DNA from 3 places in the Rhizobium sp. CB3171 genome. Region 1 is predicted to be linked to each of the others. Evidence: predicted binding sites of a transcription regulator. Region 1 holds the regulator's gene; each other region holds the start of a gene.

Region 1 (10,353 bases):
GGGTTTTTTGTTGTCTCGCTTCTTCGGCTTAACGCTTGGAAACCGGAACGTATTCGCGCTGCGGTTCGCCGGTATAGAGCTGGCGCGGGCGGCCGATACGCTGTTCCGGATCTTCGATCATCTCGTTCCACTGGGCGATCCAGCCGACGGTGCGGGCAAGCGCAAACAGCACCGTGAACATGGTCGTGGGGAAGCCGAGAGCCTTCAGCGTGATGCCGGAGTAGAAGTCGACATTCGGGTAAAGCTTCTTCTCGATGAAATAGTCATCGGTCAGCGCGATACGCTCCAGTTCGATCGCGATGTCGAGCAGCGGATCGTCCTTAATGCCGAGTTCGCCGAGAACCTCGTGCGCCGTCTTCTGCATGATCTTGGCGCGCGGATCGTAGTTCTTGTAGACGCGATGACCGAAGCCCATCAGCCGGAACGGATCGTTCTTGTCCTTGGCGCGGGCGATATATTCCGGAATGCGGTCAACCGTGCCGATTTCCGTCAGCATGTTGAGCGCAGCTTCGTTGGCGCCGCCGTGAGCGGGACCCCAGAGGCAGGCGATGCCGGCGGCGACGCAAGCGAAGGGATTGGCGCCGGAAGAGCCCGCGAGGCGAACCGTCGATGTCGACGCATTCTGCTCGTGATCGGCGTGCAGGATGAAGATGCGGTCCATGGCGCGGGCAAGCACCGGGTTGACCACATATTCCTCGCAGGGCACGGCAAAGCACATGCGCAGGAAGTTCGACGCATAATCGAGGTCGTTCTTCGGGTAAACGAAGGGCTGGCCGATATGGTACTTGTAAGCCATGGCGGCAAGCGTCGGCATCTTGGCGATCATGCGCAGGCTTGCGACCATGCGCTGGTGCGGATCGGTGATGTCGGTGGAGTCGTGATAGAAGGCCGACAGAGCGCCGACGCAGCCGCACATGACGGCCATCGGATGCGCATCGCGACGGAAGCCGGTGAAGAAGCGAGACATCTGTTCATGCACCATGGTGTGGTGCACGACCCGGTAATCGAAGTCCTTCTTCTGGGCTGCGGTCGGCAATTCGCCGTAGAGCAGCAGGTAACAGACTTCGAGGAAGTCGCCGTGTTCGGCAAGCTGTTCGATCGGATAACCGCGATGCAGCAGAACGCCTTCGTCGCCATCAATAAAGGTGATGCTGGATTCGCACGACGCAGTCGAAGTGAAGCCAGGATCGTAGGTGAAAGTGGAGGTGTTCTTATAAAGGGCACCAATATCAATGACACTTGGGCCGATGGTTCCGGACTTAACCGGCAAATCCACCGTCTTTTCACCCCAAGTTAGTTTCGCGCTTTGTTCCGTCATGCTGATCCTCCAAGATTTGGCGGGATTGGCGCCTTAAAAAGCGCCAAAGGGTTAAGCGACTAACGATTAGCTATATGATCCAGAGCCTAATGCCAAGTTATCCTTACGCCTATTTGTGCATTGCAGTATCAACTTTTGGGCACTGCGGTAGAAGGGACCGTTTTGCGCAAGCGTGAATTAGCGTCTTTTGTCGGCGATGATGCCGATTTCAGTTGAAATCACTGGCCGGTGACGGCAAAACTCCCGCTATAGCTGTAGTTTTGCGTGGGCGCTGGAATATATGCCTAATTTAGAGGCACCGGATCCGCAGGTGGATAGTCGGGAATTGGCTGCGGTTGCCGTGCGCGAGCAGAGCGTGGGCGCGGTTATTTCTCGTGCCAAAGCGTCGCGGCCAGAGCGGACACAGGACCACGCCGCGCTTATTGCCCGCCTTCGCCTCGCGGCAGGCAGCATCCGACTCAGCATTTACCATTTAGCCGAAGAAGAGGCGGCGCACGGTCGCGCGATGCTATTTGCGCCGGTCTACATCGGCGCCGGCGCGATCGTCTGGTTCTCGGTCGGAGCCGATCCGCCGCCGCAAGCTGTTTTTACGGCCCTCCTTATCTTCGCTGTCGCATTTTTCCGCCAGCAGCAGGCGGGGCGAGTGCTACGGCACATATTGTTTGCCGGCATGCTGGTGTGCTCCGGCATGGCTCTGGCGCAATGCGAAACCTGGCGCGCATCGACGGTGATGCTCGACTCTGCGGTGACGACCACCATCACCGGGCGGATCGAACGGCGTGAAGCCGACGACAAGGGCCGTTGGCGCTATGTCGTCGCCCTGGAGGCAACGGAAAAACCGACCATTCGCCGGCCGCCGGCGCAGATCACCATTTTCGTGCGCAAACAGCTCCAGCCCTTCGAACTCGGCGACCGCATTCAGGGTAGAGCGCGGTTGACGCCGCCGGCCGGACCTGCCTTGCCCGGCCTCAACGATTTCGCCTTCAGCGCCTATTTCGATGGCACCGGCGCGAATGGTTTTGCCTATGGAACGCAGACATTATTGTCGCCGACTAGTGATGTAGTTCAGGGGTCGGTCCTCGACAAGGCGGATATCTGGCTTGCCGGTTTGCGCAGCCATATCGGCGATAGAATCAGGACGCTTTTGCCCGGAGACACCGGCGCCTTTGCGGCTTCGCTTGTCACCGATGAGAGACGAGCGATCTCAGACGATACGACGGAAGCGCTGCGGACCTCGGGTCTTGCGCATATCATCGCCATCTCCGGCCTGAACATGGCGCTCTCCGCGGGCATCTTTTATGTCGGTTTACGCTACGCCCTCAGTCTGTTTTTCGGCGTGGCACAGGCTTGGCCAACAAAGAAGATTGCGGCCTTCGGCGCGCTAGTTACAGTGACGGCTTATTATCTCATTTCCGGCTTCGGGGTATCCGCGGAGCGTGCCTTCATCATGATGGCTATCATACTGATCGCCGTGCTCTTCGACCGACCATCCATTAGCCTGCGCAACGTGGCGCTATCGGCGATAGTCATTCTCATACTGTCGCCTTCGCAGGCGCTCGGACCAAGTTTTCAGATGTCTTACGCCGCGACCCTGGCGTTGGTGTCCGGCTATTCGCTCTGGGCGAGGAGGCCGCATCGGGAGAGCGTTCTCTCCCGGTTCCGGGTCATGCGTCCGCTGCTCTTCGTTTCCCGTTTCTTCGGAAGCATATTGTCGACCTCTTTTATAGGCGGCGCATCGACGGCAATCTTCTCGATAGAGCATTTTCACCGATTGGCGACATATGGTCTCATCGCCAATCTGGCGGCTATGCCGGTCGTCTCCTTTGTCGTCATGCCGTTTGGCATGGCGGCGACGCTACTGATGCCATTTGGCGTTGATGCCCCTTTCTGGCAGATAACCGGCTGGGGACTTGATGTCGTCATCGTCATTGCCAAAACGGTTGCCGCCTGGGGCGGCAATATTCCCTTCGGTCGGCTGCCGGTCTGGCTGTTCCCGACGGTCATAGCCGGCTTCTTGTTGATGACCTTGCTGAGAACATGGCTGCGACATGCAGGTGCGCTCTTGATCATCGGTTCGGTTGCAGTCGTGGCACTCAGTCCCGGTGTCCTCAAGCCTGATCTCATGATCTCCGAGGACGGCACGCTGGTCGCCTTGTTGCGCAACGGTGCGCTGACGACAAACCGCGAAAAACCGCCGGATTTCATCTTCGAGCAGTGGCAAAGAGCATTGGCGATCACCGAGCAGCAACCGCCAACGATGCTTCCGCCGGATAGTCAGCTCCCCAAAATCAGCAAATCAGACAAGCATCGTCGCCTGAATTCCGAAGAACAGAGCACCGTTCGAAAGGCGATGGATGCGGCATTAGACGCGGCCGGGCCGGGCGGTTTCGCCTGCCAAAAAGGTGCATGGTGCGTGGCAATGCTGGATAATGGCGACATGCTTGTCACCATTGAAGATGCCGCCTATCTCGCTCCGGCCTGCGACACGGCCAATATCGTCATCACCTCCGTACGGCTGCGTCTTGATCGCTGCCGCTCTGGCGCCACGCTCTTCACAGGTGCAACATTGCGCCGCACAGGGTCCATCGAAATGAGCCTTAGCACCGATAAACCGATAATGACGGCAGCGTTTGAAAACCTTTCGCGGCCATGGAGCCTGCATCGCTCCTACGACTGGCGAACAGACACTTTTGGCGCGCCGCTCAAGCCGGCGTCACCGGTCAGTGATAGCGGCGAATGAGACCGACGAGCTTGCCTTGTACCTTCACTCGATCCGGCCCAAAGATGCGGGTTTCGTAAGCAGGGTTTGCCGCTTCAAGCGCGATCGAGGCTCCCTTGCGGCGGAAGCGCTTCAATGTCGCCTCTTCATCATCGACGAGAGCGACGACGATGTCGCCGGGATTGGCGGTCGTGGCGTTGCGGATGATGACGGTATCGCCGTCAAAGATGCCGGCATCGATCATGGAGTCGCCCTTGACCTCCAGCGCATAATGCTCGCCGGAGCCGAGCATGTCGGCGGGAACGGTGATGTCGTGAGTATTGTTCTGGATGGCCGAGATCGGAACGCCGGCGGCAATGCGGCCCATGACGGGTACCGAAACCGAACTGTTGTTGTCCTCACTCACCGGCTTGGTGGGTGCGGGCGGCGGCACAAGTTGCGGCTTGCCAAGGCTACCCTCGATGACGCTTGGCGAAAAGCCGCGGCGAGGCTGCAGGCTCGGGCTATAGGCCTCCGGTAGCTTGATGACCTCCAGCGCCCGGGCCCGGTTCGGCAGGCGACGGATGAAGCCGCGTTCTTCCAAAGCCGTGATGAGACGGTGAATACCGGATTTGGACGCAAGGTCCAGCGCATCTTTCATCTCGTCGAAAGATGGCGGAACACCGGACTCCTTCATTCGTTCGTGAATGAAGAGAAGCAGTTCCTGCTGCTTGCGCGTCAACATCGTTTTGAACCTCGGGACTGAGAAGGTGTCGTGAAACAAATCCAGAACGGACACTATATGTTCCATATGTGTTCCGCAAGCCCTTAAATTTCGGTGAACATTTTGTAGGTGCATCAAATAAATGGGAACATAACAGGTCCCGGGCAGATGACTTTTTTCCCGGCACCTTCAAACTAAATAGCAGAAATATATGCGGAATCGGGCGAAGCAAAATTTCGGACGATCCCAAAACGGATTATCTCCAAGGCGGCGAAAAGCCATGTTCTTCGTTCTATAAGCTCTTTGGAGGACGACACTCTCCGAACCATGGAGAGCAAGCTATGGATCTGACTGGGAATCCGGATTTCTGAGGGGCCGGGATTGGTGCCATCCGTAGTAATATTCGATGGGATATCAATAGGTTGAACTTTTCCTCGAACTCCCGTGCCGGTGCTCGAGCAAGGTACGGTCGTTGGCGATCTGCCTTAGCATGCTGCGCCCGGCCAGAATCATCTCGACGAGAAAGGCCACAAAGGCGCCCATGAGTGCGAAGACGGCAAGGCCAAAGAGCCAGAGCAGCAATTGCTCGCGAAATTGCTGTCGAATTGCACCGCCCATGAGGCCGAGCGTCGCAAGGCATGTGAACACGCCCGATGCCGTGCCGAGCAGAACTGCGATCTCCAGCGCCAATGTTCGCCGCCGCAGATAATAGAGCTGCAGCAACCGCGTTTCATCCGGGTCCTCAGAGGTCACCCGTTCGAAAAGGCTGTTGACCCGGTCGGAGACGCGGGCGAGCCTAGCCGAAAAGACATTGAGGCACCCGGCGGTGCCCGCCAGCAGAAAGACCGGTGTCAGCGCTATTTGAATAACGTGCGCGGCAATAGACGTCAGATGGTCGTTCAGCACATTGGATCTCCTTTCTGTCCAACGTCATCCGGTATCGGCTCCAGGGTTGTCGCCTTGCCAAAGAGGGCGCGGAGATGAGGCTGGTGACTGATCTCGCGCGAACGTTCAGGTTGGCGGCGCCGCCGATTGCGTCATTTGCTCAGCGATCTTCTTTCTCTGCAGTGTCATGGCTGCGATCGCGGCATCGGATTTTTCCTCGCCACCCACCTGCACTGTCGGCTGAGCGAAGTCGATGCCGTTTTCCATGAAGGCGTCGCGGATCATGGTATAGGCCTGGCGCCGTATGTAGGTTTGCCGACCGGGGAGGGCGGTAAAAGCGAAACTCAGTTCGATACCGAAGTCGCCAATTTGCTCCACCCCCTTCATTTTCAGGGTCTCAAGAATCTGCGGTCCGATTTCCGGATCTTCTTTCAACTGCTCTCCGATTTGCTTGACGATCCTTTTCGCCTTGGCGACGTCGGTATTGAACGGAACCCGTAGCAGGAATTTATCGATCGCCCAGTCGCGGCTCATGTTCTGAACGGCGCCGAGTTCGCCGAAGGGAACTGTGAACACCGGACCATGATGATGTCGAAGCCTGACGGAACGCAGGCTGAAGGATTCCACGGTTCCCTTGTAGCTGCCGCTTTGAACGTATTCGCCGACGCGGAAGGCATCGTCCATCAGGTAGAAAATGCCGCTGACGATATCCTTGACGAGCGTTTGCGAGCCGAAGCCGATCGCCACGCCGAATATGCCGGCCCCCGCAATCAACGGCCCGATCTGCACGCCCATTTCGGACAGCACGGTGAGGACGGCGGCTGCGATAACGATGGCTGCCAGTGCGTTGCGGAAGATCGGCAACAGGGTGCGAAGGCGGCCCGCGCGCGCGGCTTCCGCCGATGGCGAGGAGGCACTGCTATCGGCGGCGCTCAATTTCTCGTCAATGAATGCCCTCGACAATTGCCAGCAGAGATCGGCCAAAATCAGAACGACGACGCTCTTCAGCGCACCGCGAACAGCGGCGTCGATCGCCGGATTTTCTCGTGCGAGGATGTTGGGATCATAGTGCCAGACGACGGTAATCCAGGCGACCGCGGCTACGATGACGAGCGCCCGCGCACCGCGGATGGCCAGCACCATGCGCGCACTGTTCTTGTTGTCACCAGGCCAGCGTCCCTTTGCAAATGCTTCGGCCGTTCGTCCGACGGCAGTCAATAGCCCCGGAAGAACAACGACATAGATGCCAAGCCAGAAAAGGCCGACGAAGTTGGCCACCCAAAGAAGCCAGAGGCAGGCAACGTAGAGTGAATAAAGGATGTTCATAAGCGTTAACTGTCGGGCAGCGGTTTCCTTGGCCGGTCGCCGCCACACGGCTTCGAGCGTAATCAGCAATAGGAGAATGGAGAACCCGTGGGAGACGACGGTGCCGACATCTCCGTCGATGGAGAGCGGTCTGGTCAGCGACGTCGTGGCGCCGGCTATCGCCAAAACGGCAATGAAGAGACAAGCCCTGCGATAGCCGAAGGCCGACAGAGAGCCCGCGTCCATCGATAGTCTGCAGACGGCAAATGCGAGGCGAGCAGCAATGAATGCCGTCAGATAAAACAGGATCACCACATGCAGTAGCGGCGGCCAGTCTATGGCTAGGAAAATGGCGGAGCTGACGAGGGTGAAAGTGATCCACGGTCCTAATTCTCCGATCGTATGTGCGACAAGAGGATTTGGAAACTGGGCTTTCAGGACGGTTTTCTTGAAAAACCATTCCGCAGCGAGACCGACGCAGACCAATGCGGCGAACATGACGACGGCAGGCGCAAAGCCGTTGTTCCTTGCCTGCTCACGCACCCTGCTCGCTGCAGCGGCGAGCTGCCCCGGTACATTGGGAATCGCCGACCGCAGCGCCTTATATCGAGCGCGAGCGCGGGCCTCTCCGGTTTCGACCAGCGTCGCCGTCGCCGAAGGTGCCGGCTGTTGCTCGGCTGCTTGCCGCTTTTCCAGCCATTGGCGCAGCTCCGGATCATTCATCAGACGCAGCAATTCCGATAGCTTTGCAGGCGGTGCTGTGGGGGCCGTTTCGGGGGTCTGCGCGTGGCACAGTTGCGGCGCAATAGCCGTGAAAACAAGGATAAGTGCAACGGCGACCAAGCCGCTGGGCATAAGGGAAATCAAGCGAGCGACAGAATCCGTGAACCTTCGGACGTGGCCCACCAGGGCCAGACAAAGAGAAGCCGTCAAATGTAAGACCGGGCGTATGGGCGCCCCCTCGACGAGCATCAAGCGCATGTCTCCCCCAAGCACCCGACAATCAGATTGAGTACTGCTGCAAAGATAGAAGTAACGACAGGCCGCTCTTCTGCCTTTCCGAGATCGGATGGTGAATTGCGTTGCCGTTGGACAATCCGAACTGAAGAATGCGCGTCTTTGTCTTGCTGCCGGGAAACGGACTTTTCGGCGCTATCCTCACCCGTATCACTTACCTGTTGCCGCGCTACAGATCATTTATTGCAGTATGATGCGGATATTGCTCGAATTATTGCCCTCTCACAAGGGAGAGTTTGGTGCCAGCACATATATAATTCGGCTAGTTCGCGTGCGGATTTTTGCGGGAGCGCTCTTCTGTCGTCTGCTCCGACGCTTTGATCTTGAATTGAGCGGCAGATGGGCGCAAACCTGCCGACGAATGAAGGGGGAGACCATGACCTCATCGCCGCATCCGCTGGATCATCTCGTTCTGCCGACGGTCAATATCGCCTTGGCGCGGGAGCGGCTGGGCAAGCTTGGTTTCACCGTAGCGTCCGATGCCCGACATCCCTTCGGCACGGAGAATGCCTGCGTTTTCTTTGCTGACAGGACCTATCTGGAACCCTTGGGTGTTGCATCGCAGGAGCAGTGCGAGGCGAGCGTGGGGGAGGGCAATGTTTTCGTCGCCCGCGACCAAGCCTACCGTTTTCGCATCGGCGATGAGGGGTTTTCGGCCGTCGTTTTCGGCACGGACGATGCGGTCGCCGATGACGAACGATTCCGGGTCAACACCATATCAGCCGGAAACATGCTGGATTTTGCCCGGCCGATGCGTATGCCGGATGGCTCGGAGGTGACGGCAGGTTTCCGTCTTGCTTTCGCAGCCGATTTGCGTTCGCCGGATTTCTTCACCTTCTGCTGCCAGCGCATCAATCCATTGCCGGCCGATCGCGGCGCCCTGGAGCGGCATGCCAATGGCGTGACCGGCATAGCAAGGGTTGCCGTCTCGGCGCCGAATCCGGCTGCGTTCCGTGGCTTTTTCGAGCAGGTCGTCGATAGGCCAAAGATATCGGATCATTCCTTCGGCCTGACGATCCACGCGGCCAATACGGGGATCGAGGTCCTGACCCCAGAAGGCATGGAAGCCTTCTACGATCTATCCTTGTCGGGGGACGATCCCGGCCTTCGCGGACGGGCAATCCTTTTCAAGACGCGCGATCTTTCCGTGACATCGTCGCATTTGGCTGCTAACGGCGTCACATATACGCGTAAGAACAATCGTATTTTGGCAAAGCCCGCCCCCGGACAGGGCGCGTTGTTCGCCTTCGAGGAGATAGCATGAGCACCAATTCCGAAGTGATCGTCGGCGAGGGCGCATCCAAGGTTCTGTTTTCCAATAGCGCCAAGCTGTCGCTGATCGCCGGCCCCTGCCAGATGGAAAGCCGCGATCATGCCTTCATGATCGCCGGCGTGTTGAAGGAACTCTGCGACAAGCTCGGTATCGGCCTTGTCTACAAGTCGTCCTTCGACAAGGCGAACCGCACGTCGCTCTCCGGCAAGCGCGGCATCGGCCTGGAAAAGGCATTGGAGGTCTTTGCCGATCTCAAGAAGGAATATGGCTTTCCAGTCTTGACCGACATCCATACGGAAGAACAGTGCGCCATTGTCGCCGAGACGGTCGATATTCTGCAAATCCCGGCCTTTCTGTCGCGCCAGACCGATCTTCTTGTCGCAGCCGCAAAGACCGGCCGCGTCGTCAACGTCAAGAAGGGCCAGTTCCTCGCGCCCTGGGACATGAAGAACGTGCTCGCCAAGCTGAATGAGAGCGGCAATCCCAATGTGCTTCTGTGCGAGCGCGGCGCGTCTTTCGGTTACAATACGCTCGTTTCCGACATGCGCTCGCTGCCGATCATGGCGGCGATGGGCGCGCCGGTGATTTTCGATGCGACGCATTCGGTGCAGCAGCCGGGCGGACAGGGTGGTTCGACGGGCGGCGACCGCCGATTCGTCGAAACCCTGGCGCGTGCAGCGGTCGCTGTCGGCGTCGCCGGCCTCTTCGTCGAGACGCATGAGGATCCGGACAATGCCCCTTCGGACGGTCCGAACATGGTGTATCTGAAGGACATGCCGCGGCTTCTGGAAAAGCTGCTTGCCTTCGACGCGATCGCCAAGGCCTGAGAAATGGGAGGCGTTCAACAGGCTGACATGAATTTGCGCTACGCGGCCTGTAGGCGCTTCAATCGAGGATGCGGGGCGGCATTGTAATTTCCGCACCTTCGACTTAGACAGATTTCAATCGATTATAACCCAGCGAGCAGGAAGCTATCATGACCGCAATCACCGACATTATCGCCCGCGAGATTCTCGACAGCCGTGGCAATCCCACCGTCGAAGTCGATGTGTACCTGGAAGACGGCAGCATGGGCCGCGCTGCGGTTCCGTCGGGCGCTTCGACCGGCGCGCATGAAGCCGTCGAAGTTCGCG
Region 2 (10,353 bases), 270 kb from region 1:
TCCTCCAGCGACTGCGCCGTCTGTAGGCGCAGACTGATGCCTTCCGGCCGCTCGTCCGCCTGTGCGGTGATGACGAAGGATTTGCCGACTTCCAGCACGTCGCGATACTGATTGAGCACTTCCGAAAACAGCACGGCTTCGAACTGGCCGGAGGCATCGGAGAAGACGAAGATGCCCATCTTGTTGCCGGTGCGCGTCTTGCGCTCCTGCTTGGAAATCACGGTGCCAGCCAAGCGACCGTTGCTGGCCCCCTGCTTCACCGCCGCCGAAAAATCGGCAAAGGTCTGCACGCGCATCTTGTTCAGGACGTTCTTGTAAGTGTCGAGCGGATGGGCCGTGAGGTAGAAGCCGAGCACCTGGAATTCGCGTAGCAGCCGCTCCGAGGCGAGCCAGGGGGTGAAAGGCGGGAATGAGATCTTCTCAGGTCCCGAGGCAGCGCTTCCGAACATATCGGACTGACCACTTCGCTTGTTTTCCTGCGCGACCTGCGCATAGCCCATGACCCGGTCCAGTCCACCGATCAGTTGCGCGCGGTCGATATCGAAGCAATCGAAGGCGCCCGCGGAGATCAGGCTTTCCAGCACCCGGCGATTGATCTGCTTCGGATCGATGCGCAGGCAGAAATCCTCGATGCCGGCAAAAGGCTGGTCGCCGCGCACCTCGACAATATGGTCGACGGCGGATTCGCCAACGCCCTTGATGGCGGCCAGCGCATAGTAGATCCGGTTGTCGCCCGTTTCGAAATGGCGGAACGAGGTCTGGATCGATGGCGCGATGACTTCGATGCCGAGGCGCTTGGCGTCCTGGCGGAAGTCGTTGACCTTTTCGGTATTCGCCATATCGAGTGTCATCGAGGCGGCGAGGAACTCCACCGGATAATGCGCCTTCATATAGGCGGTCTGGTAGGAGACGATGGCATAGGCCGCGGCGTGCGACTTGTTGAAGCCGTAGTTCGCGAACTTGGCGAGCAGGTCGAAAATAACGTCCGCCTGCCCCTTCGATACGCCGTTCTTGACAGCGCCATCGACGAAGCGTTCGCGCTGCTGGTCCATCTCGGCCTTGATCTTCTTGCCCATGGCACGGCGCAGAAGATCGGCCTCGCCGAGCGAGTAACCAGACAGGACCTGGGCGATCTGCATCACCTGCTCCTGATAGACGATAACGCCCTGCGTCTCCTTCAGCAGATAATCGATCGTCGGATGGATCGATTCGATCTCTTCCTCGCCGTGTTTGCGGGCATTGTAGACCGGTATGTTTTCCATCGGGCCCGGACGATAGAGGGCGACCAGCGCGATGATGTCCTCGATGCAGTCCGGGCGCATGCCGATCAGCGCCTTGCGCATGCCCGCACTTTCCACCTGGAACACGCCGACCGTCTCACCGCGCGAGAGCATGTCGTAAGTCTTCTTGTCGTCGAGCGGAATGCTGGCGAGATCAAGTGTAATGCCGCGCTTGGCGACGAAATCGACGGCTGTCTTTAGAACCGTCAGCGTCTTCAGGCCGAGGAAGTCGAACTTGACCAGGCCGGCCTGTTCCACCCACTTCATGTTGAACTGGGTGACCGGCATGTCGGAGCGCGGGTCTCGATACATCGGCACCAGCTTCGACAGCGGCCGATCGCCGATGACGATGCCGGCGGCGTGTGTCGAGGCATGGCGATAAAGGCCCTCGATCTTCTGGGCGATATCGAGCAGACGGGCAACGACCGGTTCCTTGTCGGCCTCCTCCTGCAGACGTGGTTCCTCCTCGATCGCCTTGCTGAGCGGGGTCGGATTGGCGGGGTTGTTCGGCACCAGCTTGCAGATCTTGTCCACCTGGCCGTAGGGCATTTCCAGCACGCGCCCAACGTCGCGAAGGGCGGCGCGCGCCTGAAGCGAACCGAAGGTGATGATCTGCGCCACCTGCTCACGGCCGTATTTGGCCTGGACATAGCGGATCACCTCTTCGCGACGATCCTGGCAGAAGTCGATGTCGAAGTCCGGCATCGAGACGCGCGACGGATTGAGGAAGCGCTCGAACAGCAGCGAGAAACGCAGCGGATCGACGTCGGTAATCGTCAGCGCATAGGCAACGAGTGAGCCCGCGCCCGAACCGCGGCCCGGGCCGACCGGAATATCATGCTGTTTGGCCCATTTGATGAAGTCCGCGACGATCAGAAAGTAGCCGGGGAATTTCATGCGCTCGATGACGCTGAGCTCGAACTCCAGCCGCTCGCGATAGTCCTTCTCCGCATAGCCGGCCGCCATGCCGAGCGAGGAGAGACGCCGATCGAGACCTTCGACCGCCTGGGCGCGCAGCTCCGCCGCCTCGGCGCGTTCGGCCTCCTCCGGATCGTCAGTGGCGCCGGTGAAGCGCGGCAGGATCGGCTTGCGTGTCTTCAGGACGAAGGAACAGCGCCGGGCGATCTCGACGGTGTTCTCCAAGGCTTCCGGCAGATTGGCGAACAGCTTCGCCATATCGGCGCGGCTCTTCAAATAGTGATCCGGTGTCAGGCGAAAACGAGTGTCGTCCGAAACGATGGCATTGTGGGCGACCGCCATGAGGGCGTCGTGGGCCTCATAATCCTCACGCGTCGGGAAGAAGGCCTCGTTGGTCGCGACCAGCGGCAATTCATGCTCATAGGCGAGCGCGATCATCTTCTGTTCGTGGCGACGATCATACGTGCCGTGACGTTGCAATTCGACATAAAGCCGATCACCGAACAGGTCCTTGAGCGTCAGCAGACGCGACAGCGCCTGCGGCGCGTGGCCTTCCTTCAACGCCATATCGACCGGACCGCCAAGCGAACCGGTCAGCGCGATCATACCGTCCGTGCCGATTTCCTTCAGCCAGGAGGCTGTGATATGGACAGCCTGATTGCCTTCGCCGCCCAGATAGGCGCGGCTCACGAGATCGACCAGCCGCTCATAGCCCCGCTCCGTAGCGGCGAGCAACACGATGGACGGCAGCTTGGCGAGCGCCTGTTGCGGGCCGCGCTTTTCGCCCTCGACACTATCTTCCATGTCGATCGACACCTGGCAGCCGATGATCGGCTGCAGGCCCTCATCCATCGCCTTCTGGGAAAACTCCAGCGCGATGAAAAGGTTGTTGGTATCGGTGATGGCGATGGCCGGCTGATTGTCGCCCGCCGCCTTGGCGAGGATCTTCTTTAGCGGCAATGCGCCTTCGAGCAGAGAATATGCGGAATGGACGCGAAGATGCACGAATTCCGGCGTATCTCCGACCGGCGCACCCGCTGCGCCGCTGTTCATCATATCCGCCATCATATGCCTTTCCGCATGCCCAAATGAATCGGCTGCATTTTCGGCATAGCGGACGATAAAGTCCATAAGTTGACTTCATGATTCACGGGCGCATCGCGACACCCGTGAGGATAAGTTTCACATCGCCATCATGATGAGGGAAAAGCTGGCGACAAACATGACGATGGAGGTGAATGCTGCAACGTCTCGAATGATATCGGTCATTTACGCGCTCCTTACTCGTTATGTTTCTTTTTTGTTCTATTTATGTTCGAGAGTCAATAGCTGCATCAATAATTTTCATCATCAGTATTTTGAAGAGTATCAATGGACGGGATCACAACCCTAAGCTATGAAAACGCGAAGGGAGGGATCACGATGAAACCACTTGCCTGCGCTCTCATTCTGCTTTCGGTTACATCCGCGGCTCACGCTGACGATACCATTGCGCCCGACCGCATCATCGACGCGGCGGTCGGCGATTGGAACAAGGACGGTAAGCCGGACCTTGCTTTGCTGGCGTTGGCCGCGCCAGACGACGAGACCACGATCGGCATCTATATTTATCTCCGCGACAAAGAACATCAGTTGCTCAAGCTGGCGGCCGCCGCACCCGACAAAGTATGGGGCCGAGGCGAGCCGGGCGGTATCTTCGGTCAGGAGCCTTCGATCACGGCGCTGCCCAATGGTTCGATCGCCGTCATGTCCCAGAATGACGCGATCGGGCGCGACCGCTGGCATCAGACGCTCACCCTCGCCTTCCGCAACAACGCCTTCGTCGTCGCCGGCTACACCTTTGATTACCGGGACAATCTCGACGCCGATAGAAGCTATAGCTGCGACTACAATGTCCTGACGGGCAAGGCGACGAAGAGTGGCAGGGAACTCCAGACTGAAGCCAAAACCATCAAGATCCAGGACTGGAAAGACGATATCGGCCGGAAAGCTTGTGGGGAAAACACGTAGCGGCTTTTCATTTGTTCACTGTATGTTCTTTACTTGCTATCGAGCGCGTGGCATTCTGTGCCCTCACCAAGAATGGAGAGGGTAATGGAGAGGGTCATGCCGGATCTTGCCGCGCTGAACGATTTTATTGTTGCCGCGAAGGCGGAGACCTATGTCGGCGATGGCGAGAGGCTGCCGTCCTGCCGGAGCGGCTCGCATGACATCGGCTATGCCAGCGGCCGCTGGCGCTATCTCGATAGCTACTTCGGCGGCACGGATTTCGCCGGACAGGAAGTCGTCTGGTACGATGACGAGCCGGTCTGGGCGATGAATTATTTTGGACGAATCGTCGAGCCCGATCTGATCGATGGCAGGGCTGCAGGGATGGTCATCAAGGCGGCGCTCATGCGGCTCTACCTCGATGAAAAACGCTTTCTCGGCGGTTTCGAATTCGCCCATTCATTTGGCCAGTATGTCGATCGCAGTACCGGCGGCTGCGATCATTTTATCGGCCATGAGGTCATCCTCGTAAACGGACGCAAGGCCTATGAGCTGGATTACCGCGGCGGACTGATCGTCCCTTGATGGGCACCGTCAGAATTCGACGACCTTACCGTCATGGATAGTCACGCGGCGGTCCATACGAGCCGCCAGTTCGTGATTGTGCGTGGCGATCAGCGCGGCAAGCCCGGACTGGCGCACCAGCGCCTCCAGCGCGTCGAAGACATAATGCGCCGTATCGGGATCGAGGTTGCCGGTCGGCTCGTCGGCCAAAAGCACCAGCGGTGCGTTGGCAACGGCGCGGGCAATCGCGACGCGCTGTTGCTCACCGCCGGAAAGCTCCGCCGGGCGGTGATCGGCGCGATGACCAATGCGCATATAGTCGAGGAGCTGGGCAGCGCGAGCGCTCGCCTCTTTCCGGGAGAGACCGGAAATCAACTGCGGCATCATGATGTTTTCCAGCGCGGAAAACTCGGGCAGCAGATGGTGGAACTGATAGACGAAGCCAATCTCGCTGCGACGGACGGCCGTGCGCTTTTCATCGGACAGTCCCCCGCAGGCCTGGCCATTGATCGTCACCTCGCCGCCATCGGGATGTTCGAGCAGGCCGGCAACGTGCAGAAGCGTCGATTTCCCCGTTCCCGACGGCGCGACCAGGGCAACGATCTCGCCGCTGGTCAAGGCGAAATCGGCGCCCTTCAGGATCGACAGCCGCGTTTCGCCCTGCCCGTAATGACGCTCCACGCCCGTAAGCTGGAGAACGACGTTGCGTTTGATCAAATGTGGAATTCCTTATTCGTACCGTAGCGCCTGCACCGGATCGAGCCGCGAGGCGCGCCAGGCCGGAAAGATCGTGGCGAGGAAGGAGAGCGTCAGCGCCATCACGACCACGGAGAGGGTCTCGCCGAGATTCATTTCCGCCGGCAACTTGCTGAGGAAATAGACCTCGGGATTGAAGATCACCGTGCCGGATATCCAGGAGAAGAACTGACGGATCGATTCGATATTGAGGCAGACGACGACACCGAGCGCGACGCCGGCGACGGTGCCGACGACGCCGATCGCCGCGCCCGTCATGAAGAAGATGCGCATGATCGCCCCCGACGTCGCGCCCATGGTGCGCAAAATGGCAATATCGCTTCCCTTGTCCTTCACCAGCATGATTAGACCGGAAATGATGTTGAGCGCAGCGACGATGACGATCAGCGTCAGGATCATGAACATGGTGTTGCGTTCGACCTGCAGCGCCGAGAAGAAGGTCTCGTTCACCTGCCGCCAGTCGGTCAGAAAGACCTGCCGCCCCGCCGCCGCTTCGATCTTCGGCCTCAGCGCGTCGACATCATCCGGGTTGCTGACGAAAAGCTCGATCTTCTCGACGATCCCCTCGGCATTGAAAAAGATCTGCGATTCCTCCAGCGGCATGAAGACGACGGAGGAATCGTATTCCGACATGCCGACTTCGAAGATGCCGGAGATCGTATAGGCTTTGACGCGCGGATTGACCCCGAAGGGCGTCACGTCGCCGTCCGGCGCAGTCAGCGTAATCTGGTCGCCGACCGTCAGCCCCAGTTGCCGCGCCAAGCGCGAACCCACCATGACGCCCTGGCCGGCGGTGAAGCCGACCATGTCGCCATCGACGATGTGGTCCGAAACAGTCTTGAGCTTGGTGAGGTCCTCAGCACGGATGCCGCGCACGAGCGCGCCGGTGCCGGAACCGCCGCGGCCGGAAGCCAGCGTCTCGCCTTCGACCAGCGGCAGAGCCATGGTAACGCCCGGGACGGCAGCGAGCCTCTGTGCCAGCGCGGCATAATCATTCAGCGGCGAATCTACGGGCTGAACAACGACATGGCCGTTGAAACCGAGAATCTGCTTGAAGAGCTCGGCGCGAAAACCGTTCATGACCGCCATGACGATGATCAATGCCGCAACGCCCAGCATGATACCGACCAGCGAGAAGCCGGCGATGACCGAGATCGACGCCTCCTTGCGCCGGGCGCGCAGATAGCGCCAGGCGACAAGCCGCTCGAAGCCGGAGAACGGACGCGATGACGGGCCGGTTTTGAAGGCCTTCTCCTGCTGCTTCACTGCCTCGCCTACCGCCATTCGCTTCTCATCCTATCGTTTATCAGCCTGCCAGCCGATTGATCGCCGCTTCGACGGTGATCGTTTCGCGGGCGCCGGTCTTGCGATCCTTGACTTCCACTTCGCCGTTCGCGATCGAACGCGGCCCGACGATGATCTGCATGGGCACGCCGATCAGGTCGGCAGTGGCGAACTTCGTTCCGGCACGATCGTCCGTATCGTCAAGCAGAACGTCCTTGCCGGCCTTCGAGAGCGCCGCGTAGATCGTCTCGCAAGCCGCGTCGCAGGCCTGATCGCCGGCCTTCATGTTGATCACGACGGCATCAAAGGGCGCGATCGACGCCGGCCAGATGATTCCGTTCTCATCATGCGATGCTTCGATGATGGCGGGAACAAGGCGTGTCGGGCCAATACCGTAAGAACCCATATGGACGGCATGCTCCTTGCCGTCAGGACCCTGCACTTTCGCGCCCATCGGTTCGGAATATTTCGTGCCGAAATAAAAGATATGGCCGACCTCGATGCCACGGGCCGACAGGCGCTCGCCTTCCGGAATGGCGTTGAAGGCCGCCTCGTCATGCATCTCGGAGGTCGCCGCATAGACCGACGTCCATTTGTCGAAGATGGCTTTCAGGCCAGCGACGTCATCAAAATTCGTGTCGTCTGCGGGGATGTCGAAATTGACGAAATCCTTGTGGCAGAAGACCTCCGATTCGCCGGTGTCGGCGAGGATGATGAATTCATGGCTGAGGTCGCCGCCGATGGGGCCGGTGTCGGCGCGCATCGGAATTGCCCTGAGACCCAGTCGAGTGAAGGTGCGCAGATAGGCAGCGAACATCTTGTTATAGGAGTGCACCGCGCCTTCGAGCGTCAGATCGAAGGAATAGGCATCCTTCATCATGAATTCGCGCGAGCGCATGGTGCCGAAGCGCGGGCGGATCTCGTCGCGAAACTTCAGTTGGATATGATAGAGGTTCAACGGCAGGTCCTTGTAGGACTTGACGTAGGAACGGAAGATGTCGGTGACCACCTCCTCATTGGTCGGGCCGTAGAGCATGGGGCGCTCCTGGCGGTCCTGGATGCGCAGCATCTCCTTGCCATAGGCGTCATAGCGGCCGCTTTCCTGCCAGAGCTCGGCCGACTGCAGCGTCGGCATCAGCAGCTCGATGGCGCCGGCACGGTTCTGTTCCTCGCGGATGATATTGTTGACCTTGTCGAGGACGCGCTTGCCCAGCGGCAGCCAGGAGTAAATGCCTTGCGACTGCTGGCGGATCATGCCGGCGCGCAGCATCAGCCGATGGGAAACAATTTCAGCCTCTTTGGGATTTTCCTTCAGAATGGGCATGAAGTAACGAGACAGGCGCATGGGCTGATTCCAGATGGTTTGACGTTCCGCATTTGGCGGAATCGTTAGAAATTTAACTGCTGGAGGAGTTCATAACTGCTTCGGCGCAGGAAAGAAACCCGCATTTAGCGCGAGTAAAGCGGACGAACACCCGCAAATGTTGGGCAACGTCATATATTTTTGGAAATTCGAAAAAATGCACGTTTATAAGGATTTGGGAGAGAAATGTGTCAACAGAAAAATTCTGCGCGACTGTAGCAAAAATGCAAAAAAACAGATGACAACGGCCAATCTTTGAGCTAATTTTAGCTCACAAAAGAGGCAAGAAGGCTAAATTCTTGTCGTTTCGCGGTCAAGTCTTGGGAGGATCAGATCTTAGGCGCGCTCGCTCGCAGCCCCGGCAACGGATAAGGATCACGCGATACTTAAAAACAAGGCTTACAGCCTTGTTTTTTTTTGCTTTTCTGCGGCCCTGATCACGACCCTTTCGAGCCGGCAGACTTTGGAAACGTTCCCAACCGCAGTCAAGTCAACGCGACGGCATCATCGCCGTTGCGCAGCCTCTTTGCCTCAAACTGATGACAAGGGTATGACGGATTGCTGGCTATTCGGTGGCGAAGGATTTCAGCCGCAAATTGCAAAGAATTTCAAGGATAAACGTCAGCCGTCGTAGCGTGGAATGATCGGTGGGATCGAGTTGAAGCCGATGCCCAGATAGTGGGAGCTGATGTACCAGGCGCCGTAGATCAGGCCGGATACCAGCGTCGTGATCAGCACCACTCTCAAACCACGGAATTTCGTCGGCGCACTTTCGATGGTGCCGAGGACCACATGATTGTCTTCGGCCTGGGTGCGCAAACCAAACGGCAGGATGGCGAAGAGCGTGATCCACCAGACAACGAAATAGACAGCGCATGTCGAAAAAATCTGCTGGACCATTATGCTTCCTCAAGACAGGCTTCAAACCGGCCCGCACTCTCATCATCCCAACCAGCTTATAGAGCCAAAGCTTCCTTGTTTCAAAGCGCAGTTCAGCGCTCTAATGTCACACTGCTGTGTCGAACGCCGATCTAAGGGGTCGCGCTCTGCTCAAGCTCGATGAGAGTCCCAAAAAAATCCTTGGGGTGCAGGAAGAGCACCGGCTTGCCGTGGGCGCCGATCTTCGGCTCGCCATTGCCGAGCACACGGGCGCCGGCGTCGAGAAGCCGATCACGTGCGGCCAGAAGATCATCCACCTCGTAGCAGATATGGTGCATGCCCCCATCGGGGTTCTTCGCCAGGAAGGCCGATATCGGCGAGGCGTCGCCGAGCGGTTCCAATAGCTCGACCTTGCCGTTCGGCAGATCTATGAAAACGACGGTGACACCGTGTTCCGGCAAGGGCTGCGGCGCCGAGACCTTGGCGCCGAGCGTATCGCGATAGGTGGCGGAAGCGGCGGCGATATCAGGAACGGCAATCGCGATGTGATTGATGCGTCCGAGCATGGCTGCCCCTCCCCCCCGACCAGATAGAAACGCTATTAACCGGGCACGCGCGTGACGAACACCGTCACGACCGGCTTCTTGCCCCAGCCATGGTTGGCAGCGGCGCGTACGGCGCGACGCACAGCTTCCTGCAGCATGTCGATATCCTTGCGGCGGGCGCGCGGGATGCTTTCGATGGCGCTGACGATGGCATCGAAGAGCGTGTCTTCCATATCCTCGCCTTCGTCGTCATAGGCCGGCAAGCCGATCGCGACGAGATCGGGATCGCCGACGATCTCATAACGGGCATCGAGCAGGACATTCACGGCGACATGGCCGACATAGGCGAGCTTCTTGCGCTCGCCTATGCCCATCTCGTCAAAATCGCCGATCAGCGTGCCATCCTTGAAGATGCGGCCATGCGGCGCCTCGCCGATCACCTCGACCGGGCCTGGAGCCAGCCGCAATATGTCGCCGTTGCGAACCCGTGGCACGATGGAAATGCCGGATTGTTCGGCCAATTCCTTATGTGCGGTCAGATGCGTCGCCTCGCCATGCACCGGCACGACGATCTTCGGCCGCGTCCATTCATACATCCTCTGCAGCTCGTTGCGGCGCGGGTGGCCGGAGACGTGGACCAGCGCTTCAGCATCCGTCACCACATGCACGCCCTGCTCGGTGAGCCCGTTCTTGATATCCTGGATGGCCTTCTCATTGCCGGGAATGGCGCGCGAGGAGAAAACGACGATATCGCCGGCGGCGAGCGCGACGTTGC
Region 3 (10,353 bases), 1.9 Mb from region 1:
ATCGGAGTGGATGCAACCTTTGACGAAACGCGGCGATGATCTGCCTAGTCATGATCAACCGGGTTCGGCGTCCGGCCGGCATGGCAGTAAGATGAGTGGGACACAGGCACTGAAGCAGAGCGACTACGCAGGACGAAGGATCAGCAGGACTGTCGCGGCCCACGCGCGCCGCTTGGCCCCCGTCCTCATTGCCGCGGCGGTGCTCAACGGCTGTCAGTCGGTGCTGGATCAATCCTACCAGCCGAATGTTTCGCCATCGTCCAGCCCGCAGATCGTTTCCGAAGTACAGAAGAACGATCCGCGCGCGCAGATGGGCGCCCGCGAGCATCCGCGCATTCTGGCGAGCTATGGCGGCGAGTATAAGGATGCCAGGACCGAGCGCCTGGTCGCCCGCATCGCCGGCGCACTGACCAGCGTGTCGGAAAATCCGCAGCAATCCTATCGCATCACCATTCTGAATTCGCCGTCGATCAATGCCTTCGCGCTGCCCGGCGGCTATCTCTACGTCACGCGCGGCCTGTTGGCGCTTGCCAACGATGCCTCGGAAGTCGCCGCCGTGCTGTCGCATGAAATGGCGCACGTCACCGCCAATCACGGTATCGAGCGCCAGAAGCGAGAAGAGGCTGAAGTCATCGCCAGCCGCGTTGTCTCCGAAGTTCTGTCGAGCGATCTTGCCGGCAAGCAAGCCCTCGCCCGCGGCAAGCTGCGCCTTGCCGCCTTCTCTCGCCAGCAGGAGCTTCAGGCCGACGAGATCGGCATCCGCACGCTTGGCCAGGCCGGCTACGATCCCTATGCGGCAGCCCGCTTCCTCAATGCGATGGAAGACTACAGCCATTTCATGACGGCTAATTCCGACGCAGACCAGAGCCTCGACTTCTTATCGAGCCATCCGAGCACGCCGCAGCGCATCGATCTTGCCAAGATGCATGCCCGTGAATTCGGCGAGGAAGGTAAGGTCGGCGATGCCGGCCGCGATTATTACCTCAACGGCATCGACGGCCTGCTTTATGGCGACAGCCCGGAAGAAGGCTATGTGCGTGGCCAGACCTTCCTGCACGGCGGTCTCGGCATTCGCTTCGATGTCCCGCCCGATTTCCACATCGACAACAAGGTCGAGGCGGTCATGGCGACCGGCCCCGGCGATATCGCCGTCCGCTTCGACGGCGTAGCGGACAATCAGAATCAGAACCTGACGAATTATATTTCCAGCGGCTGGGTCACCGGTCTCGATCCCTCGACCATCCGGGCCATCACCGTCAACGGCATGGAGGCGGCCACCGCGCGCGCCTCGGCCGATCGCTGGGATTTCGACGTCACCGTCATCCGCGACCGCTCGCAAATCTTCCGCTTCCTGACGGCCGTGCCAAAAGGCAACACGACCGCCTTGCAGCAGACGGCCGACGTGCTTCGCTCAAGCTTCCGGCACATGACGCCGGAGGAAGCCTCATCACTGAAGCCGCTGCGCGTGCGCGTCGTGACGGTCAAGGCAGGCGATAATATCACCACGCTCGCCGCCCGCATGATGGGCACCGACCGCAAACTCGATCTCTTCAAACTGATCAACGCCCTGCCAACGGGCGCAAACGTCGCGCCCGGCGACAGGGTCAAGATTATTTCCGAATAATTGGATCGCGCATCTTCGCCCCAGCACGAAAAGGCCGCGCACAGCGCGGCTTGAGGGCGTTATCGAGAAAAGCTGCCTTTTTGCTGGCACCTGATCCTTCCCCCATGGGGAGAAGGTTTTTATCAAGCGTAACTCGCCATACGCGGATCGGCGTCGACCAGAGCGCTGCGGAGTTTTTCCATGGCGCGGCTTTCGATCTGACGTACGCGTTCCTTGGAAATGCCGAGATCAGCGCCCAGCTCCTCCAGCGTCGCACCATCCTCCACCAGGCGACGGGCGCGGATGATCTTCATTTCACGCTCGTTGAGGTGCTTCAAGGCGGAAGCCAGCCAGACTCGGCGGCGCTCACCATCGATCATGTTGGAGACCTGTTCGTCGGGCAGAGGCTCGTCGCTGATCAGGAAATCCATGCGCTCGGCGCTTTCGGCGTCACCGGAAATCGACGGCGCCTGCAAGGATGCATCATTGCTGGAGAGGCGCGCATCCATGGTCTGCACATCGGCAAGGCTGACGCCGAGGGCGACGGCGATTTCTTCATGGATCGACTGCACCGTAACGCCGGTATTGCCCCGGGCGAGCTTGGCCCGCAAGCGGCGAAGATTGAAGAACAGCGCCTTCTGCGCCGAGCTCGTGCCTCCGCGCACGATCGACCAGTTGCGCAGGATATAATCCTGAATCGAAGCGCGGATCCACCAGCTTGCGTAGGTCGAGAATCGTACTTCCCGTTCCGGTTCGAACCTTGCCGCCGCCTCTAGGAGACCTACATAGCCTTCCTGTACAAGGTCGCTCATCGGCAAGCCGAAATTGCGGAATTTGCCCGCCATCGAAATAACGAGGCGCATGTGGGCTGTGGCGATCTTGTTGCGAGCGCCGCGGTCGTCGTGATCCTTCCAGCGGATGGCGAGGTCGTGCTCTTCGTCCCGGCCGAGATAGGGAGCGGCCATCGCGATCTTAATCATACGCCGATCTGCAGACATATTCTTCATATGCATATCCCCTAATCCTGCCCCAAAATCGTCTCTGTGCTACGGTCAACGGAAAAGACAGCAAACATCGCTTCCCGACATCGCTGCGCGGGTGAAAATCTATGAATGGAATGCAATTGGAGGCCGATCTCCGGATATCCGACGATCGGTGTTACGGGTCTAATTCGGCTTCTCCGAAATGACCTGGCGAAGGAAATGACTTCCGATCGCCGGGAAATTTCCAATCAAAACGCATGGGGTCCGGTCCTCGTGAACGTTAAGGGAAACGGCTGGGCGAGAAACTCTGATAACGAGAAAGCGCGCACCAGCCGCAAATACGAAACCTAAACGCATCAGACCAAAAAAGGTTCCAAAGAAAAAACCCGGCTCGAAGGCCGGGTTTTTGACGTGGTATGTGAGCTTCCGGCCTTATGCGGCTTCGTCCTGGGAATCGTCTTCTTCGACGACCTTGCCGCGCTTCGGGCCCTTGTTCAGATTGACTTCGACGAGGCGAACGGCCTCGGTCTCGGACATCTTGTTGACGGCGGCGATTTCGCGCGCCATGCGATCGAGCGCAGCTTCATAGAGCTGACGTTCGGAGTAGGACTGCTCCGGCTGGTTCTCGGCGCGATAGAGATCGCGAACCACTTCGGCAATTGAGATCAGATCGCCGGAATTGATCTTGGCATCATATTCCTGGGCGCGGCGCGACCACATGGTACGCTTGACGCGAGCCTTGCCCTGAACAACCTTAAGCGCCCGATCGACGAAATCAGTCTCGGAAAGCTTACGCATTCCGATGCTCATGGCCTTGGCCACGGGCACCTTCAGACGCATCTTGTCTTTTTCGAAGTCGATTACAAAAAGCTCAAGCTTCATGCCTGCGACTTCTTGCTCTTCAATCGCGGTAATCGTACCAACACCGTGAGCGGGGTATACGATCGATTCGCCGGTCTTGAAGCCATGGCGTGCTGCTGAAGGTTTTTTCTGCTGGATCGTCATTCTTTTCAAAAACTCCCTGTTACGCACCCAGCATGAGCCGGGGCCGGGTCAGTCAGGCCCGGTTGAGACGGAAGCACCGTCGGGGTGACTTCATCCTGGTCCAGCCAGACGCGTGCAAAAAGAAATCCGTTCATCGCGATCCCAGACCCGACAACTCAAAACGTTGATATGTCAAGGAAACCGCGTACGGATTTGTTACTTGCTTTCGTGATGGTTTGGGGCACGCGAAATGCCGCAGTGGATCAGTGTGAGGAAGCTATCACAAAAATCTGACTAAATCAATAATTTGCTTTACGCACACCAAAACGGCCACGTCGACCGCTCCGGCGGCCAACGGCAATGATTCGTCTTTAAGCGTTATCGACTACACCTTTATCGACGGCCTGTCACGGCCCTCAATCAGTCACCCGAACCAGGGTTGGTCGAGAAATATTTCTCGAACTTGCCCTGTTCGCCGTCCATTTCCTTGGCTTCCGGGAGAGGATCGCGCTTGACCGTAATATTCGGCCAGATCAAGGCATAATCCGCGTTGATTTTCAGCCACTTGTCGAGGCCCGGCTCGGTATCGGGCTTGATCGCCTCGGCGGGACATTCCGGCTCGCAAACGCCGCAATCGATGCATTCGTCGGGATGAATGACGAGAAAATTCTCACCCTCGTAGAAGCAGTCGACGGGGCAGACTTCCACGCAATCGGTGTATTTGCAGCGAACGCAATTGTCGGTCACGACGTATGTCATGAAGCACTCCAGGGATGTCTCTCGTTTTCCGCGGATGCGCAACCTGGAACGTCACGCTTTTCCCTCGGAAGCCGGCGGACAGGCGTATGCGCTATGCGCAGGCATGCCGACCGGCCGGTTACCAGCGGGTTGACCGTGAGGTATCGACTTTGCCGGCCAATTTCAAGGGATAAACAGTCCCAAAATCATGGAGTTCGAGCAGAGTTTTCTAATCATCCTCGGAGGTCAGCCGGTCTATAGCTCGCCGGTCGCGTTTCGTCGGCCGTCCGCTGCCCGGCGCGCGGAGCGCCTGCTCGAAGGGAGTGAGACGTTTTGTCTCATCTGGTGGCGGCGTCAGATCCTCATAAAGCAGCTTCGCTTCTTCAAAGGGACCTCTGCGCGCTCCCGGCTGACGCACGATCAGGACGACGTCGCGCCGCTCGAGCGAGAGCTCGATCCGGTCGCCTGCCTTGACGCCGTAGCTCGGCTGAACGACCCGCTCGCCATTCACCCGCACGCTGCCGTTCTGGACATAGACCTGCGCCAGCGAGCGGGATTTTACCATGCGGGCAAAGAACAGCCACTTGTCGATGCGCTGGCGCGAACCGGAAGATGGCTGCTTTTCGTCCGTCATGGCCTATTTCTTCATCTGCTCCTTGAGGGCAGCGAGCTTGGCGAAAGGAGAATCCGGATCGATCGGCTTTTCCTTACGCGGCGGCTTGGCCTCGAAGCGCAGCGGCTGCGATGCGCCGCGATTGTTGCGGTCGTTCCGATCATTGCGATCGTTACGCTCTTTCCGGTCACCCCGGTCGCCGCGATCCTGGCGGTCGTTGCGTTCGGAACGATTGCCCTGATGCTGCGGACGGCCGCCGTCGCGATTGCCGCGCGGTCCTCGGTTGTCGCCACGGGCCTCGCGCCCTTCGCGATTATCCCGGCCCTCGCGGTTGCCTTCGCCGTTCGCCTGCTGCTCGCCACCGCCGTTGCGGCGATTACCCTGGTGACCGCGCCCCTCGCCCTGATGGCCGCGACGATCGCCATGGCCGCGTCCACCCTGGCGCTGCTGGTTATCGCTGCGTCCGCCAAGACGCCAAAGCAGAACCGGCTTCGGTTCGACCACCTCGGCGACGGCATCGGCAACCTGCAACTCGGTTGCTGCCTCTGTGGCGTCCACCGGCTCGGCGGCGGCAGGCTCAGCAGGAGCTTGCGCTGCGGGAACCGCATCCTGTGCGGCGGTTTCGCCTTCGGTAGCCGGCTCATCGCCTGCGCCATCGGCATCGTCGTGATCGGCCTTCTCTGCGACGGTTTCCGCAGCCTGCGCCGGAGCAGGTGCCGAGGAGGTATCCTGCTGCGAAAGGAAGGCTGCCGCGTCTTCGGCCTTCACGGCGTCGGCACGATAGCCGAGACCCTTCAGGATCTCTTCCATATCTTCCAGCGTTGCGCCGAGGATGGAGAGCATCGCCGTCGTCGTCGTGAAGCGGCGGCCGTCATAGGCGCCTTCCGGACGCGACGCCTGGCCGGGCTTCCACTGCAGCAGCGGACGGATAATATCCGCCAGCCGCTCAAGAATATCGATGCGCACCGCCCGCTTGCCGAGGAAGCGGAAGCCGGCGAGCTTATAGAACATGCGCTCGAAAGTCGGATCGGTGACCACGGACGTACGGCCCGCCGCCAGAACCGGGATCAGGTCGCCATAGCCCGGCTTGTCGAGGCCGTCGTTCTTCAATGCCCAAAGCAGGGTGATGAGCTCGGCCGGAGCCGGCTTCAGCAGAGCGGGCACGAAAATGTGGTAGGCGCCGAAGCGGACACCATAACGGCGCATCGAGGCGCGCGCGTCCTGGTCCAGCGATTTCACCTCTTCCGTGACGTCGCGGCGGAAGAGCACGCCGAGATTTTCGACGAGCTGGAACGCCAGCCCCTTGGCAAGACCCTGCAAATCTTCGGCGCGCGACAGATCGTCGAGCGGCTTCAGCACCGTGCTGATATGATGATTCACGAAGCGCTCGATGCGCGCGGCGACATGATCACGCGCATTGCCCGTCAACTGCTCGTCTGCGAGCAGGATGACGCGCGGACGCATGACGTGATCGCTGCCCGACAGCCGCGCCACGGGATCGCCGAGCCAACGGACGAGGCCATCCGCACTGATCGCCAAATCGCTGTTGCCTGCCGCATGGATACGGGCGGCGCGCGCCTCGAATTCCAGCGCCAGCGCCTTCTGCGAGGCCGTCTGGACAGCCTTGGCGTCCGGCCCCTCGGTTCCCGCGATAGGCGTGAACCGGAATCCGGTCAACTGTCCCACATGATGCCCCTCAACGAAGACATCCCCATTCACACTGATTTCAGCTTCCAGCATCGCATTCTCTCTCAGGCGCTTCATGAGCACAGATGTCCTGCGATCAACAAAGCGTTTCGTCAACCTCTCATGTAACGCGTCAGACAATCGATCTTCGATTTCCCGCGTCTTTTCTTGCCAGTGTGTCGGATCGGCAAGCCAACCGGGCCGGTTCGACACATAGGTCCAAGTCCTTATCTGCGCGATTCGCGCCGAAAGCGTGTCGATCTCACCATCCGTCCGATCGGCGCGATGCACCTGCTCGGCAAGGAAGTCCTCTTTTACCGTGCCATAGCGCACAAGGTCGGAAAAGAGGGTGGCGATAAGATCGGCATGCTGGGCGGGCGTAATCCGCCGATAATCCGGAAGCGCGCAGGCTTCCCATAATTTTTCGACCCGCGCCGGATTATTGGCGAGATCGGAAATCTCCAGATCGCGCGACAGATATTCCAGCGCCTGCTGATCGACCGCCGGCAGTGCGCGCGTCAAGCCCTGCACGCGCGGCGCGCTCTCGAGGCTCGCGCGCAGCGAAGCGATCGAGGAGAAATCGAATTCCTTGGTGCGCCATTGTAGCACTTTAACCGTATCGAACTCGTGACCCTCAATGCGCCGTACCAAGTCGTCGTCGAAGGGATCCACCTGGCCCGTTACGCCAAAAGTGCCGTCCTTCAGATGACGACCGGCGCGGCCGGCGACCTGGCCGAGTTCGCCCGGATTGAGATTGCGGAACTGATAGCCGTCAAACTTGCGATCCTGGGCAAAGGCAACGTGATCGACATCCAGATTGAGCCCCATGCCGATCGCATCGGTCGCCACGAGATATTCGACATCGCCGGCCTGATAGAGCGCGACCTGTGCATTGCGGGTACGCGGGCTGAGCGCGCCGAGGACAACGGCGGCACCGCCGCGCTGGCGACGGATGAGCTCGGCGATGGCATAGACTTCGTCGGCGGAGAAGGCGACGATCGCTGTGCGCTGCGGCAGGCGGGTGATCTTCTTCTGTCCGGCATAGAAGAGATGCGACAGCCGCGGCCGCTCAACGACGGTGATCCCCGGCAGGAGCTGCTCAAGGATCGGCCGCATCGTGCCGGCGCCGAGCAGCAGGGTCTCGTCCCGCCCGCGCAAATGCAGGATACGGTCGGTGAAGATATGGCCGCGCTCCAGATCGCCGGCGAGCTGCACTTCATCGATCGCGACGAAAGAGGCCCGCGTCTCACGCGGCATCGCTTCGACGGTGCAGACGGAATAGCGCGCATTGGGCGGCGAGATCTTTTCTTCGCCGGTGACCAGCGCGACATACTGAGCCCCGACCTTCTCGACGACACGCGTATAGACCTCGCGCGCCAAGAGCCGCAGCGGCAGGCCGATGACGCCATTGCCGTGCGCCACCATGCGCTCGATGGCATAATGGGTCTTGCCGGTATTGGTGGGTCCGAGCACCGCGGTCACGCCGCGTCCGCTCAGGATCATTGGCTGCGAAGTCTGAGTCATAGGTCCATGCATGGGCGAGAAACCACTGTCTTCCGATCAGCAAGGTCCCCAGGGAAGAGAAGAAGAGATGACGACCATATGTGACAAAGGCAAGACCTGAAATGCAAAAACAACGGCCGGATTATGCGATTTTATCTTTGGCGGCTTCAACCGAAAGCTACATTCTCTCTGCATCCAAAACGAGTCCTGGTGAGTCGAGAACAGCTTGAGAACGAATCGGCGACGAATCGCTGACTCTGCCCTGTTCCCTTTGTGTTCACCACTACATATGGATTTCGATTTACAAACCGCCACCAGATAGTGAATCGCATTAGGACTCCTTTTTCGCGTGAATCAGGAGCCATCACGCGAATCCAGCGAACCAGCCTTCCCGTTTGGAAACATGGTTAACCATCTGTAAATTCCGCAATTTTCCGAGGATAAGTATCGAGAACGGCTCTGGGTTAAGATTCGGGCCAAAGCCGGAACGAATCGGCGACGAATCGCTGACTTTCCTCAATTCCGCATTTGTTCTCCACAACATCTAGTGCCTTCTCCGGCGAAATGCGCAGGACTCTGCAGGGTTGAAGCGCCAAATCACGTCGAATGGTGGATTGCAATTAACTTTTGAGCGAAACGTAATATGAAAAGTCCATAATCTCTCGCATTGATTGCAATCGTTAACTTTCCGACCAAAGCCGGAACGAATCGGCGACGAATCGCTGATTATCTCGTGTACTGTATTTGTTCACGGCTAGATATAGCGTTCGGAGGGGAAGCTCATCCAAATGGAGGATGATGTGACGATACGGGTAGCGAAAAAATTCGCCGGCATTAACCATTTCGACCGAGGAATTACCACTTTCCGGCGATAAGGCCTAAACCTTCCTCGCCGAAAGGGGTAGGTTCTCCGAGGCCACAATCCCTGCCGCCGTTAACCAAAGCCCAAATACAGAACGAATCGCTGACGAATCACGGACAAGCTCGCTTTCCCGTTTCGTTCACCGCAACATATTGTATTTTAAGCAGTTTTTAACCATATGCCGCGGTCGTCGGTGGGTATTTTCTTGCGCAGCCCGCAGCCGGACATTAACCTTTGCCGGGGCATGCCGGCTCATCTTCATGTCTTGTTATTTCTGAGCCGGAACAATTTCTCGTGAAATAAGTTTCTATCGACAGCGGCATTGGTGCGCCCTCATTCTCGAGGAGTGGATAAGGACGCATCGGCACTTGTATCTAGGCGCATCTTATCCGCTTGCGTGAGGTCGCTCTGGCGGGATGCTCTAGGCGCTGGACGCGGAGGAATACGCTATGCTTGGTACAATATTGCTCGTGATTTTGATTCTGCTGCTGATCGGAGCGCTCCCGAACTGGGGTTACAGCCGAGGTTGGGGATATGGTCCATCAGGTGGTCTCGGACTAGTTCTCGTCATCGTTCTTATTCTGCTATTGATGGGCCGGATCTGATCCGGCTGAGTTTGTTGAAGATCTCACACTAGGGAGCAATACCATGAAGAAAATCATTGTCGCGATCGCTCTTGTCGGCGCACTCGCCTCATGCACAGCAACCGAGAAGGGCACAGCCATAGGCGCCGGCACCGGCGCGATCATAGGCGGTGTCGCCAGCAATAGCTGGGGTGGCGCCGCAATCGGTGCCGTCGCCGGTGGCGCCGTTGGCTACCTCATCGGCCGGTCCCACGAGCACCAGGGCTATTGCATCTACCGCGACCGCTATGGCCGCCGCTATGAGGCTCGCTGCCGGTAAGCCGGTATAGACAAAGATCGATTTCTTCCGACCGATCGTCAGCGCTTCGTTGACGATCGGTCATGAAAGCCAAATCTTTCGCGCCGAAAATTTGGGCCGACATTTCTTGAGACGAACACTCACACCCACGCAGGTTTCGGGGGGATCGCGTCAACGTTTTTGGAAAGGAACGGCACCATGGCCGAATTCATTGCAAGTATCGCAGCATTCGCTCTTGTCGGCACCACATTTTATGTACTCGGCCATGCCGTACGGATGCGGGACAAGGAAATGCGCCGTGTGGCCCTTAAGCCTGTCGTTTTGGAATTCAAACCCCGGCCACGGCCGTCTGTGAATTCACGCCAGCGATGACTGCCGGGCAATTTCCCGGCAATCATCCGCCACTTCAGCCCATCAGCTCAAACGAAGAACTGGCCGCCATTGGCGCTGATCGTCGATCCCGTGATGAAGCCGGAATCGTCGCTAGCAAGGAAGACCG

The links. The regulator LexA, encoded in region 1, represses DNA repair genes until DNA is damaged. The targets are predictions, from matches to a motif close to TGTTCNNNNTGTGTTCNG.
Region 2: a site for LexA is predicted at 3,500-3,517, ahead of dnaE (DNA polymerase III subunit alpha). Genes of this name have one in related genera too.
Region 3: a site for LexA is predicted at 8,374-8,391, ahead of QA648_RS16325 (helicase-related protein). Genes of this name have one in related genera too.

What each region holds. Positions count from the first base shown of each region.
Region 1 covers NZ_CP121652.1:1,265,607-1,275,959, forward strand. Annotated here, with positions in the region: gene gltA (citrate synthase) at 29-1,318, opposite strand; gene QA648_RS06310 (ComEC/Rec2 family competence protein) at 1,599-4,058, shown strand; gene lexA (transcriptional repressor LexA) at 4,039-4,761, opposite strand; gene QA648_RS06320 (DUF2721 domain-containing protein) at 5,155-5,646, opposite strand; gene QA648_RS06325 (mechanosensitive ion channel family protein) at 5,752-7,785, opposite strand; gene QA648_RS06330 (VOC family protein) at 8,324-9,211, shown strand; gene kdsA (3-deoxy-8-phosphooctulonate synthase) at 9,208-10,047, shown strand; gene eno (phosphopyruvate hydratase) at 10,197-10,353, shown strand, end outside.
Region 2 covers NZ_CP121652.1:999,254-1,009,606, reverse strand. Annotated here, with positions in the region: gene dnaE (DNA polymerase III subunit alpha) at 1-3,263, opposite strand, end outside; gene QA648_RS04970 (hypothetical protein) at 3,621-4,208, shown strand; gene QA648_RS04965 (DUF5680 domain-containing protein) at 4,305-4,772, shown strand; gene QA648_RS04960 (ABC transporter ATP-binding protein) at 4,782-5,465, opposite strand; gene QA648_RS04955 (lipoprotein-releasing ABC transporter permease subunit) at 5,481-6,791, opposite strand; gene proS (proline--tRNA ligase) at 6,814-8,136, opposite strand; gene QA648_RS04945 (DUF1467 family protein) at 8,776-9,054, opposite strand; gene mce (methylmalonyl-CoA epimerase) at 9,186-9,599, opposite strand; gene QA648_RS04935 (ribonuclease J) at 9,635-10,353, opposite strand, start outside.
Region 3 covers NZ_CP121652.1:3,350,179-3,360,531, forward strand. Annotated here, with positions in the region: gene QA648_RS16300 (M48 family metalloprotease) at 92-1,624, shown strand; gene QA648_RS16305 (RNA polymerase factor sigma-32) at 1,747-2,610, opposite strand; gene QA648_RS16310 (CarD family transcriptional regulator) at 3,019-3,591, opposite strand; gene fdxA (ferredoxin FdxA) at 3,991-4,329, opposite strand; gene QA648_RS16320 (RNA-binding S4 domain-containing protein) at 4,538-4,942, opposite strand; gene QA648_RS16325 (helicase-related protein) at 4,946-8,131, opposite strand; gene QA648_RS16330 (DUF3309 family protein) at 9,422-9,577, shown strand; gene QA648_RS16335 (YMGG-like glycine zipper-containing protein) at 9,621-9,875, shown strand; gene QA648_RS16340 (beta-ketoacyl-ACP reductase) at 10,274-10,353, opposite strand, start outside.